3 regions of the Streptomyces sp. cmx-4-9 genome follow, and region 2 is predicted to be linked to each of the others. Evidence: riboswitches for the same ligand, from Rfam matches in the RefSeq annotation. Region 2 holds a riboswitch; each other region holds the start of a gene.
What was found. Region 2 has a riboswitch for cyclic di-AMP ahead of ACLJTM_RS29930 (transglycosylase family protein). Riboswitches for the same ligand answer to the same signal wherever they lie in the genome.
Positions count from the first base shown of each region.

Region 1: linked by a shared signal. The riboswitch ahead of ACLJTM_RS32685 (M23 family metallopeptidase) and the one ahead of ACLJTM_RS29930 (transglycosylase family protein) in region 2 are both predicted to bind cyclic di-AMP.
Region 3: linked by a shared signal. The riboswitch ahead of ACLJTM_RS17480 (peptidoglycan DD-metalloendopeptidase family protein) and the one ahead of ACLJTM_RS29930 (transglycosylase family protein) in region 2 are both predicted to bind cyclic di-AMP.

Region 1 is NZ_JAEBEE010000013.1:25,839-29,828, reverse strand. Features, by position in the region: gene ACLJTM_RS32695 (M16 family metallopeptidase) at 1-964, shown strand, start outside; gene ACLJTM_RS32690 (M16 family metallopeptidase) at 985-2,352, shown strand; cyclic di-AMP (ydaO/yuaA leader) riboswitch at 2,604-2,763, shown strand; gene ACLJTM_RS32685 (M23 family metallopeptidase) at 2,776-3,573, shown strand; gene ACLJTM_RS32680 (GntR family transcriptional regulator) at 3,764-3,990, shown strand, end outside.
Region 2 is NZ_JAEBEE010000010.1:288,642-292,631, forward strand. Features, by position in the region: gene ACLJTM_RS29925 (transglycosylase family protein) at 31-1,098, shown strand; cyclic di-AMP (ydaO/yuaA leader) riboswitch at 1,378-1,550, shown strand; gene ACLJTM_RS29930 (transglycosylase family protein) at 1,554-2,291, shown strand; gene eno (phosphopyruvate hydratase) at 2,577-3,863, shown strand; gene ACLJTM_RS29940 (FtsB family cell division protein) at 3,971-3,990, shown strand, end outside.
Region 3 is NZ_JAEBEE010000005.1:241,987-245,976, reverse strand. Features, by position in the region: gene ACLJTM_RS17485 (SGNH/GDSL hydrolase family protein) at 1-309, opposite strand, end outside; gene ACLJTM_RS17480 (peptidoglycan DD-metalloendopeptidase family protein) at 472-1,467, opposite strand; cyclic di-AMP (ydaO/yuaA leader) riboswitch at 1,472-1,633, opposite strand; gene ACLJTM_RS17475 (tyrosine-protein phosphatase) at 1,946-2,785, shown strand; gene ACLJTM_RS17470 (aspartate aminotransferase family protein) at 2,807-3,990, opposite strand, start outside.

The DNA of each region.
Region 1 (3,990 bases), on a different contig from region 2:
CATGGAGAACCAGCGCGACGTCGTCAAGAACGAGCGCCGCCAGCGGTACGACAACGTCCCCTACGGCACCGCCTTCGAGCGGCTGACCGCCCTGGCGTACCCCGAGGGCCACCCGTACCACCACACCCCGATCGGCTCGATGGCCGACCTGGACGCGGCCTCGCTGGAGGACGCCCGGGCGTTCTTCCGCACCTACTACGCGCCCAACAATGCGGTGCTGTCCATCGTCGGCGACATCGACCCGCAGCAGACGCTCGCCTGGGTCGAGAAGTACTTCGGCACCATCCCGGGGCACGACGGCAAGCAGCCCCCGCGCGACGGCACCCTCCCCGAGACCATCGGGGAGCAGCTGCGCGAGGAGATCGTCGAGGACGTCCCGGCGCGCGCCCTGATGGCCGCCTACCGGCTCCCGCACGACGGCACCCGCGAGTGCGACGCCGCCGACGTGGCGCTGACCATCCTGGGCGGCGGCGAGTCCTCGCTGCTCCACAACCGGCTGGTACGCCGCGACCAGACGGCCGTCGCGGCGGGTTTCGGCATGCTGCGGCTGGCCGGCGCACCCTCCCTGGGCTGGCTCGACGTCAAGACGTCCAGTGGTGTCGAGATCCCCGCCATCGAGGCGGCCGTGGACGAGGAGCTCGCGCGCTTCGCCGCAGAGGGCCCCACGGCCGAGGAGATGGAGCGCGCCCAGGCGCAGCTGGAACGGGAGTGGCTGGACCGGCTCAGCACGGTGGCCGGGCGCGCCGACGAACTGTGCCGCTTCGCGGTCCTGTTCGGTGACCCGCAGCTGGCGCTGACCGCCGTCCAGCGCGTCCTCGACGTCACCGCCGAGGAGGTCCAGGCCGTGGCCGCGGCCCGGCTGCGCCCGGACAACCGCGCGGTGCTCGTGTACGAGCCGTCGGCCGACGGGTCCGAGGGCGAAGAGACCGCCGACAGCAACGAGAACGAGGGGGCGGAGCAGTGAGCGACACCGCAGCCGTCACGATGACCTTCCACCCGCAGCCGCAGGCCGGGGAGCCCCAGCCGTGGGCCTTCCCGGCACCGGACCGCTCGGTGCTGCCCAACGGCCTGACCCTGCTGCGCTGCCACCGCCCCGGCCAGCAGGTCGTGGCGGTGGAGGTCAACCTCGCCGCCCCGCTCGACGCGGAGCCGGCCGGCCTGGACGGCGTGGCCACCATCATGGCCCGCGCCCTGTCCGAGGGCACCGACAAGCATTCCGCCGAGGAGTTCGCCGCCGAGCTGGAGCGCTGCGGCGCCACGCTGGACGCGCACGCCGACCACCCGGGCCTGCGGGTCTCCCTGGAGGTGCCCGCCTCCCGGCTGACCAAGGCCCTGGGGCTGCTCGCCGAGGCCCTGCGCGCCCCGGCCTTCGCCGACGCCGAGGTGGACCGGCTGGTGCGCAACCGGCTCGACGAGATCCCGCACGAGCTGGCCAACCCGCAGCGCCGCGCCGCCAAGCAGCTCTCCAAGGAGCTGTTCCCGGCGACCCTGCGGATGTCCCGCCCGCGGCAGGGCACCGAGGAGACGGTCGCCCGCATCGACGCCGGGGCCGTGCGCGCCTTCTACGAGGCCCACGTGCGCCCCGCCACCGCCACCGCGGTGGTCGTCGGCGACCTGACCGGCATCGACCTGGACGCCGCCCTGGCGGACACCCTCGGCGCCTGGACCGGGGACACCGCCGAGCCCCGCCCGGTGCCGCCGGTGACGGCCGACGACACCGGCCGCGTGGTCATCGTCGACCGGCCCGGGGCGGTCCAGACCCAGCTGCTGATCGGGCGGATCGGCCCGGACCGGCACGACCGGGTCTGGGCGGCCCAGGTGCTCGGCACGTACTGCCTCGGCGGCACCCTGACCTCCCGTCTGGACAAGGTGCTGCGCGAGGAGAAGGGCTACACCTACGGGGTGCGCGCCTTCGGCCAGGTCCTGCGCTCCACCGCGGACGGCAAGGGCGCCTCGATGCTCGCCATCAGCGGCTCCATCGACACCCCGAACACGGGTCCGGCGCTGGACGACCTCTGGAAGGTCCTGCGGACCCTCGCGGAGGGCGGCCTGACCGACGCCGAGCGGGACGTGGCGGTACAGAACCTGGTGGGCGTCGCACCGCTGAAGTTCGAGACGGCGGCCTCCGTCGCGGGGACCCTCGCGGACCAGGTGGAGCAGGAGCTCCCGGACGACTACCAGGCGCAGTTGTACGCGCGACTGGCCGAGACCGGCACCGTGGAGGCGACTTCGGCGGTCGTCAGCGCCTTCCCGGTGGACCGGCTGGTCACCGTCCTCGTCGGGGACGCGGCGCAGATCGCGGAGCCCGTGCGGGCCCTCGGCATCGGCGAAGTGAGCGTCGTCACCAACTGACGCCCCGACGGGCGCGGGACGGGCGCAGGACGGGCGCGGAACAAGCGTCGCGAGGTGCACCAACCGGCCCACTCCGAAGGGGTCCTGGCGGAATGTTCGCCAGGACCCCTTTTTGTCCGTTTAGTGGTGAGGTTGCTTTTATGCGGTGTGGCGTACGCAACAAAATGGCCCGTCTGTTTGGTGATCTCCTGATGATCCGCCTAGCGTCAGCGGTGCTGTTCGTCAGTGGTACCCGCCGCATCCGCGGCACCGGACAGCAATCGCCGAGTCCCCGTCAGGCGCGAGCCTGGGGAGCCGGGGACCCACATGCGTCCCTGGGGTGAATCGGACCGCCTCGCAAGAGGAGGCCCGTAGGAGACCTTCCTGCTCCGAACCCGTCAGCTAACCCGGTAGGCGAGAAGGAAGGAAAGGATCAACCCCTTCATGGCGTTTGGCAGTCGTCCCGCCGGTTCCGGCAAGCACCGTGGCACCAGCCGTCTGAGCCGCAAGACCGCCGGCTACGCCGGTATCGCCGCCCTCGCCACCACCGGCGTCGTGGGTTCCCTCGCCGGTCCGGCCTTCGCGGCCGACAACACCGACACCACCGCCCAGGACAACGCCCTCGGCGCGGTCGTGGTGGCCGAGGACCTCGCAGGTGACATCGAGGACCAGGCCGAGTCCCAGCAGCGTGCCGCAGAGCACGCCGCGGCCAAGGCCAAGGCCGAGGCCGACGCGAAGCAGCGTGCCGCCGAGTCCAAGCGCCTGGCCGAGGCCAAGGCGAAGGCCGAGCGCGAGGCCGCCGAGCGTGCGGCCCGCGAGGAGGAGCGCAAGCGCCTCAACACCTTCGTCGCCCCGGTGGACAGCAGCGTCAGCACCCAGTACCACGCGGGCGGCGGCATGTGGTCCTCCGGCAGCCACACCGGCATCGACTTCCGCGCCTCCTCCGGCACCTCGGTCCACGCGGTGGGCATCGGTACGGTCGTCGAGGCGGGCTGGGGCGGTGCCTACGGCAACAACGTCGTGATCAAGCACAACGACGGCACGTACACCCAGTACGGCCACATGGCCTCGCTGAGCGTCTCCGTCGGCCAGCAGGTCACCCCGGGCCAGCAGATCGGGCTGTCGGGCTCCACCGGCAACTCCAGCGGCCCGCACCTGCACTTCGAGGCCCGCACCGGTGCCGACTACGGCTCGGACATCGACCCGGTCGCGTACCTGCGCTCGCACGGCGTCAGCCTCTGACCCGCAGCGCCACCCGCTTCACCGAAGGCCCCGGCTCTCCGAGCCGGGGCCTTCGTGCCGTTGAACCCCGGGGAAATCCGCGCTATTTCCGGCCGCCCTCGGAATTCGCCGTGTATTGCCATAGAGTCGGTGTGCACATGGCGCCGGTGTATCCACGGTGACGGCGTACGGAAACAGGCGGAGGTCGGTCGTGCGTATTCCTGCCCACGCGGTATGCACCGCAATTCGCGAGGACATCGTCTCCGGCGTCTTCGGGCCGGGCAGCCGGCTGACCGAGGACGTGCTGGCCCGCCGGTACGGAGTCTCGCGCGTCCCCGTCCGCGAGGCGCTGCGGACCCTGGAGTCCGAGGGGTTCGTGACCACCCGGCGCCATGCGGGCGCGTGGGTGGCCGAGCCGACCGGGCAGGAGGCGGCCGA
Region 2 (3,990 bases):
ACCCCGCCGTTATGCGAAAGGTGCACCCTCATGCGTTCCGGGAACGGCCGCCACAGACGCCCCCGCCAGGTCCCCGCGCTGGTAGTCACCGCCGGAGTCACTGGCTCCGCGCTGGCCCTGCCGCTGCTCGCCGCCACCGGCGCCACGGCCGCCGACACCTCCACGTGGGACGCGGTCGCCGAGTGCGAGAGCGGCGGCACGTGGAGTGCGAACCACGGCAGCGGCGCCTACGGCGGGCTGCAGTTCACGCAGGAGCAGTGGAAGAACGCCGGCGGGCTCGACTTCGCCGAGCGGGCCGACCTGGCCAGCCGTTCCCAGCAGATAGCCGTGGCCGAGCGGGTGCTGGCCTCGCAGGGACCGCAGGCGTGGCCGCTGTGCGCGAGCTCGGCCGGCCTCACCCAGCAGGGCCCCGCCGCCCAGGTGGACACCGGCCTGCCCGGCGGCTCCGGCCCCATCGCCCCCTCCCCGTCCCGCCCGGACGCGACCGTGCCGGTCGGCGGCCAGGGAGCCCCGGCGAAGGACTTCGGCGCCCCCACTCCCGAGCCGAGCCCGTCCGGCAGCCCCTCGTTCGTCATCCCCGACGGCCCCCTCGCGCCCTCCAGCGGACTGCCCGTCATGCCGGCGCCGGACCTGCCCGCAGAGGCGGACCCCTCGGCCCCGCAGACCCCGGACGGCGCCACCACGGCCCCGGCGGACCCCACGGCCCCCGCCCCCACCCCGGACCCCTCCGCGCCCGCCGATCCGTCCGCGCCCGCCGACCCGAGCGCGCCCGCCGACCCGAGCGCGCCCGCGGCCGGCTCCGCGGTCCCGGCGACCGCCCCGGCCGATCCGACCGCCCCGGCTCCCTCACCGGACCCCTCGGTCCCGGCCGGGGGCGGCGGGAAGCATCGCGGCACGCCCGCCGTCGAGGCGCCCGCCACACCTGACGCGACACCAGAACCGACCTATACGGTCAAATCGGGCGACAGCTTGACGGCCATCGCGGACGCCAAGGGCCTCCAGGGGGGCTGGAACGCGCTCTACGAGGCCAACGAGCAGGTCATCGGCGGGGACGCCGACCTCATCAAGCCCGGCCAAAACCTGGATCTAACCAAGTAAGACCGGCACTTCGGACACCCGTAAAAACCTGATTGTCCGTTTTCTGTAAGTGAGACATGTGTCTCTTCAGGTCAACTGGCGTGTCCCGCCGTACGGGTGCGGAAAAGCCCGTCCCCACCTGGGCAAACACCCCCTCGAAGGGGGCAAGTAGGGGTGGTTTTCCCCCGATGTTGCTCGTTGAACATCGGGGGGAGACCTGTCTACCTTCTGAATCGCTCGCCACCGCGGGCTCCTTCGACCGCATCGCCGAATCCTGCCGGCGGACGGAGGGAACAGTCGTCGCGTCAAGCGCCGAAGGCAGGAGCGGGGGAACCAAGGTAAGCGCCGGGAGCGGCCGTTGAGAGACGGTCACGCCACCGGCTAGGGGTCAAGACGTGCGCTAGGTCGCACGGCCGGGCAACTCACTCGCCCGAACCCGACAGCTCACCTCGCAGGCGTCGGTGAGGAGAAACTCCATGCTGCTTTCCGGCAAGGGCAAGCACCGCCGCGCCTCCAAGGCCGCTCGCATCGTCACGCTCGCCGGTGTCACCGGTGTGGCAGTCGCCGCCCCGCTGATGGCCGCGGGCTCCGCCAGCGCCGCCACGGTCTCCGAGTGGGACCGTGTCGCCGCGTGCGAGTCCGGTGGCAACTGGGCCATCAACACGGGCAACGGCTACTACGGCGGCCTGCAGTTCACGTCCTCCACCTGGGCCGCGTACGGCGGCAAGGCGTACGCCGCGCAGGCCAACCAGGCGTCGAAGTCGCAGCAGATAGCCGTCGCCGAGAAGGTCCTCAAGGGCCAGGGCAAGGGTGCCTGGCCGTCCTGCGGTGTCGGCCTGTCGAACTCCTCGTACAACGGCGGCGCGGCCCAGGCCCCCGCCAAGCCGAAGGCCGAGCCGAAGAAGCAGGAGAAGAAGGCCGAGCCGAAGAAGGAGACCAAGCGCTCCGAGGCCCCGGTCACCCGCTCCGAGCGCTCCGCGGCCCCCGCCCCGGTCAAGCCGAAGGCGCCGGCCGCCCCGAAGACCGAGGCGCCCAAGACCGGCGCCCCGAAGACCGGCACCGGCTCGTACGAGGTCAAGGCCGGCGACACCCTGGGTGTCATCGCCGAGGCCAACGGCGTCCAGGGCGGCTGGGAGCACCTCCACGAGCTCAACAAGGACATCGTGACGGACGCCGACCTGATCTTCCCGGGCCAGAAGCTCAAGCTCAACTGAACACCGCGGTCCTGACCGCGAAACGGCTCCCGGCCCCGGCCGGAGCCGTGCACGCCACCACCGCCCGGCGCGTCCCTTCCACGCGCCGGGCGGTGCTGCGTGTACCGGCCGTACCGCCCGGGTCGAGAGTCCTATGTCCTGGAACAGGGGTATTCGGGCCCTTTTTCGTCCCAGGACCCGGGCGGTCGGCAGGCCCAGTGCCCGGAGCCGGTTAGGCTCTAGGCGGCAAGGCCGGTCCCACGGCCCACCTGCCACCGCACACCCAGCGTCACATCCCAGAAGGAGATGCTCGTGCCGTCCATCGACGTCGTCGTAGCCCGGGAAATCCTGGACTCCCGAGGCAACCCCACGGTCGAGGTCGAGGTGGGCCTCGACGATGGCAGCACCGGCCGTGCTGCAGTCCCGTCCGGCGCCTCCACCGGTGCATTCGAGGCCATCGAGCTCCGTGACGGTGACCCCAACCGTTACTTCGGCAAGGGTGTCGAGAAGGCCGTCCTCGCCGTCATCGAGCAGATCGGCCCGGAGCTCGTCGGCTACGACGCCACCGAGCAGCGCCTGATCGACCAGGCCATGTTCGACCTGGACGCCACCGACAACAAGGGCTCCCTCGGCGCCAACGCCATCCTCGGCGTCTCCCTGGCCGTCGCGCACGCCGCGTCCGAGGCCTCGGACCTGCCGCTCTTCCGCTACCTCGGTGGCCCGAACGCGCACCTGCTGCCCGTCCCGATGATGAACATCCTCAACGGCGGGTCCCACGCGGACTCCAACGTCGACATCCAGGAGTTCATGATCGCCCCGATCGGCGCGGAGTCCTTCTCCGAGGCGCTGCGCTGGGGTGCCGAGGTGTACCACACCCTCAAGAAGGTCCTGCACACCAAGGGCCTCTCCACCGGTCTCGGCGACGAGGGCGGCTTCGCCCCGAACCTGGAGTCCAACCGCGCCGCGCTCGACCTCATCGTCGAGGCCATCAAGCAGGCCGGCTACGTCCCGGGCAAGGACATCGCGCTCGCGCTCGACGTCGCCGCGTCCGAGTTCTACAAGGACGGCAAGTACGAGTTCGAGGGCCAGTCCCGCTCGGCCGCCGAGATGACCGAGTACTACGAGGAGCTCGTCTCCGCGTACCCGATGGTCTCCATCGAGGACCCGCTGTACGAGGACGACTGGGCCGGCTGGAAGACCCTCACCGACAAGCTGGGCACCAAGGTCCAGATCGTCGGCGACGACCTCTTCGTCACCAACCCCGAGCGCCTGGCCCGCGGCATCGAGGAGGGCTCCGCGAACGCCCTGCTCGTCAAGGTGAACCAGATCGGTTCGCTGACCGAGACCCTGGACGCCGTCGAGATGGCCCAGCGCAACGGCTTCAAGTGCATGATGTCGCACCGCTCCGGCGAGACCGAGGACGTCACCATCGCCGACCTCGCCGTCGCCGTGAACTGCGGCCAGATCAAGACCGGCGCCCCGGCCCGCTCGGACCGCGTCGCCAAGTACAACCAGCTGCTGCGCATCGAGGAGATCCTCGACGACGCCGCGGTGTACGCGGGCCGCTCCGCCTTCCCGCGCTTCAAGGGCTGACAGCTCTGACCGAAGGCTGCGCCTGGCCTCCGTACGTCCCCGCACTCGGTCCCGTACCGTGTGCGGGGACGTATTGCGTAGTGCGCAGACAAGGGGAGGCGGGATCAATGGCCGGGAACCGGGATCG
Region 3 (3,990 bases), on a different contig from region 2:
GTCGTCGGGGTCGCTGCCGGGCCGGATGATGTCGTTGCCCCCGGCGCAGAAGGTCACGAGGTCGGGTGCGAGGGCCTTGGCCCTCGGCACCTGCTCGGCCACGATCTGGTCGAGGAGCCTCCCGCGCACGGCCAGGTTCGCGTACCGGAAGTCGTGCTCGTCGCGCCGGTCGGCCAGGAGCACGGCCAACCGGTCCGCCCAGCCGAGGTAGAAGTCCCCCGGTCCGGGGTCCCCGACGCCCTCGGTGAAGCTGTCCCCGATCGCCGCGTACGAGCCGATGGTCTTGAGTTTCGTCGTCGTCGCTGCCACGGGACGACATCCTTCACCTCAGCCCGCAACCTACGCCAACGTAAGCAGGGGTTGACGGGCCGTGATCTGCGCCACCCGGCCGCCCGGACGGGGGTACGCGGGGAGCCGGGACCCCCCTCGGGTCCCGGCTCCTCGCGGGTCGTGGTCCGGCGGCGGGTGCCGTCAGAGGCTGGCGCCCTTCGAGCGGAGGTAGGCGATCGGATCCAGGTCCGAGCCGTAGGACGGACCCGTGCGGATCTCGAAGTGCAGGTGCGGGCCGGTGGAGTTGCCGGTGGAGCCGGAGAGGCCGATCTGCTGGCCGGCGGTGACGCTCTGGCCGGAGGAGACGGACAGCGAGGACATGTGGGCGTACTGGGAGTACTTGCCGTCCGCGTGCCGGATGACGACCTCGTTGCCGTACGAGCCGCTCCAGCCGGCCGAGACCACGGTGCCGGCGCCGACGGCCTTGACGCTGGTGCCGGAGCGGGCGATGAAGTCGACACCGGTGTGGTAGCCGGAGGACCACATGCTGCCGGACACCTTGTACTGGGTGGAGATCCCGCCGCTGACCGGCGCCACGAATCCGGCGCCCGAGGGGGCCTTCGCGGTGGAGCCCTGCTGCTCGGGGGCGGCCTTCTGCGGGGCGGCCTTCTGCGGGGCGGCCTTGCGCGGGGCCGCCTGCTGCGGGGCCGGCTTCTGCGGAGCCTTCTTCGCGGACCGCTCGGGGGCCGGGGCGGGCTCGGCGGGGGCCGGCTGCGAAGGGGCCGGGGCGCCCTCGGCGCCGAGGGTCAGCTGCAGACCGGGGTGGATCAGCGACGGGTCCGCGCCGACCGCCTCGCGGTTGTCGGCGTACAGCTGCTCCCAGCCGCCGGTCAGGTGGCGCTCGGCGGCGATTTTGGAGAGGTGGTCGCCCGGCACGACGGTGTACACGGCCGGCGCGGCGGCCTGCGGGGCCTGCGGGGCCTGCAGAGCGGTGGGGAGCTGCGCGGCCTGCGGGGCGGCCTGCACGGCACGGACCACGGGGGCGGCGGTGTGTGCGGAGGCCGGCGCACCGGCGGCGTGGGCGCCCGCGGCGCCGATCAGCGGCAGTGCGAGGGCGGCGCCCCCGGTTCCGGCGACGGCGAATCCCCGCGACAGGGAACCGGACTTGGGACGGCGGTGCTTTCCCTTTGCGGGCATGGCGAATTCCTCTCCGTCGCCTGCGAGGTGAGCTGTCGGGTTCGGACTGGAGATGTCCGGCCGTGGATACGGCTTCACCCCGAGCTGTCCCGGTGCATCGCCCCGGTACAGCGGCTTACCTGGTTCCCCCGCTCCTGCCGCGCGCGTGAATAGTCGGGTGCGGTTCCCGAGCGGCGGCAGGATTCGGCGGTCCGCCCGGATTGAGGGCGAAGCTAATCGAGTTCGGCCGCGGCGAACAAGCCATGAATTTGCTGACGGAATCACAGGGACGGGGGGCGGGCGGAATTACCGTCACCCTCTGTCCATTCCGGGGTGTCAACAACCGTCCCTGCCGGGCCATTCGTACTCCGTGATCAGACACTCACGGTCACCGTATGATCTGGCTCACGGGGAGGCACCCGATCTCGCTCCCACCTACGGCAAGTTGGCGTCAACCAGTGTAATTCGGACATCCCCACGACGATGCGGAGGAGCTTCCGTGACCCAGCAGATACCCCCGGCCCCGCCGGCGCCCGGCCCGGAGCGGGCCCCGGAGCCCGAATTGACCGGTGTGCGCAATTTTCGCGACCTGGGCGGGCTTCCGGCCTCCGGTGGACGGTGGGTCAGGACGGGACGACTGTTCCGAAGCGGACATCTGGCACATGCCACCGAAAGCGATGCAGAGTTCCTCGGTTCGCTCGGGTTGCACACCGTCTTCGACTTCCGCAACACCGCCGACCACGCGCTGGAGGGTCCCGACATCGACCTTCCCGGCGTCAGGAACGTGAACATCCCGCTGTCTGACCCCGCCGACGGCCGGGAGTTCTGGAAGATGGTCCGCGAGGGCGAGCTCGACCAGCTCCGCGCCGTCCTCGGCGACGGCAAGGGCGCCGCCCGGATGGCTCACTCGTACCGCACCATCATCGAGCAGCGCACCGCCGAACACAGCCGGGTCCTGCACGCCCTCGCCGAGGACAGCGTGCCGGCCCTCATGCACTGCGCGGCCGGCAAGGACCGGGCCGGGCTGTCCGTGGCCGTCACCCTGCTGGCGCTCGGCGTCCCGCGCGAGGCGATCGTGGCGGACTACCTGGAGTCGAACGCCCCGCACCGGCGCTACCGGGTCCGCCGCAGCGGCGAGCCGGCCGGCTCCCGCTCCCCCGAGGTGATGGAGCTGCTCGCCCCGCTCTTCGACGCCCGGGCCGCGTACCTGGAGGCCGCCTTCGAGGTCATCGACTCCCGCTGGGGCGGGGTCGGGCGCTACCTCGCCGAGGGTCTCAGGCTGGCGCCCGAGACCCTCGGCCGGCTCCGCGAGCGCCTGCTGAGCGCCGACGGGGCCTGAGGCCCGCGCCGCAGCGGGCGGTCAGCGGTTGCCGACCGCCTGCCTGACGAGGGTCCGGCCGAAGTCCCACATGAGGCCGGACCCGCCGTGCGCCTCGTCCATCACCGCGCGGAAGGCCCCGACGAACCGGTCGACGTCCTGCTCGTCGATGATCAGCGGCGGGATGAGCTTGATCACCTCCAGGTGGTCGCCGGAGACCTGGGTGAGAATCCGGTGCTTCTGGAGCAGCGGTACCACCACCATCTGCGCGAAGAGCCCCTTGCGGGCCGCCTGGAGCATGCTCCAGCGGCTGCGCAGCCCCAGCGAGGACGGCCGGCCGAACTCGATGCCGATCATCAGGCCGCGGCCGCGTACCTCGTGCAGCAGCTCGTACGTGTCCACCAGGGCCGCGAGCCGGCCGCGCAGCAGGTCGCCCATGGCCCGGGCGTTGGCCACGACCTCCTCGTCCTCCATGACCGACAGCACCGCCAGCCCGGCCGCCATCGCCTGGGCGTTGGAACCGAAGCTGGCGGAGTGCACGAGCACCCGGTCCATGGACGAATAGACCTTCTTGAAGATCCAGTCCTTGCCGAGGGTCGCGCCGACCGGCACGTAGCCGCCCGACAGCGCCTTGGCCACGCACACCAGGTCGGGCTCCACGCCCGGCTCGTGCTGGTAGGCGTAGAAGTCGCCGGTGCGGCCCAGCCCCGTCTGCACCTCGTCGGCGATCAGCAGCGCCCGGTGGCGGCGCAGCAGTTCCTGGGCGGCGGCGAGGAACCCGGGCGGGGCGGCGAGGACGCCCTTGCCCTGGACGGGCTCGACGACGAAGGCGGCCACGTCCCCGCGCCGCAGCTCCCGCTCCAGCGCGTCCAGGTCCCCGAGGGCGATCTTCGTGTCGGGAAGCAGCGGGGCGAAGCCGTCCCGGAACCCGCTCTCCCCGTTCACCGACAGGGAGCCGGTGGTGAGCCCGTGGAAGGCGTGGTCGCAGTAGACGATCCTGGGCCGCCCGGTGGCGTACCGGGCGAACTTCAGGGCGGTCTCCACCGCCTCGGTGCCGCTGTTGCCGAAGAAGACGCGGTCCAGGTGCGGGCTGTACGAGAGGAGCTTCTCGGCCAGCAGCCCGGGCAGCGGCTGGCAGTCGAAGCGGGTGAGGTCGGCGAGCTGGGCGTCCAGGACGTCGTGCAGGGCCTGCCGGACGACCGGGTGGTGCCGGCCGAGGCCCATCA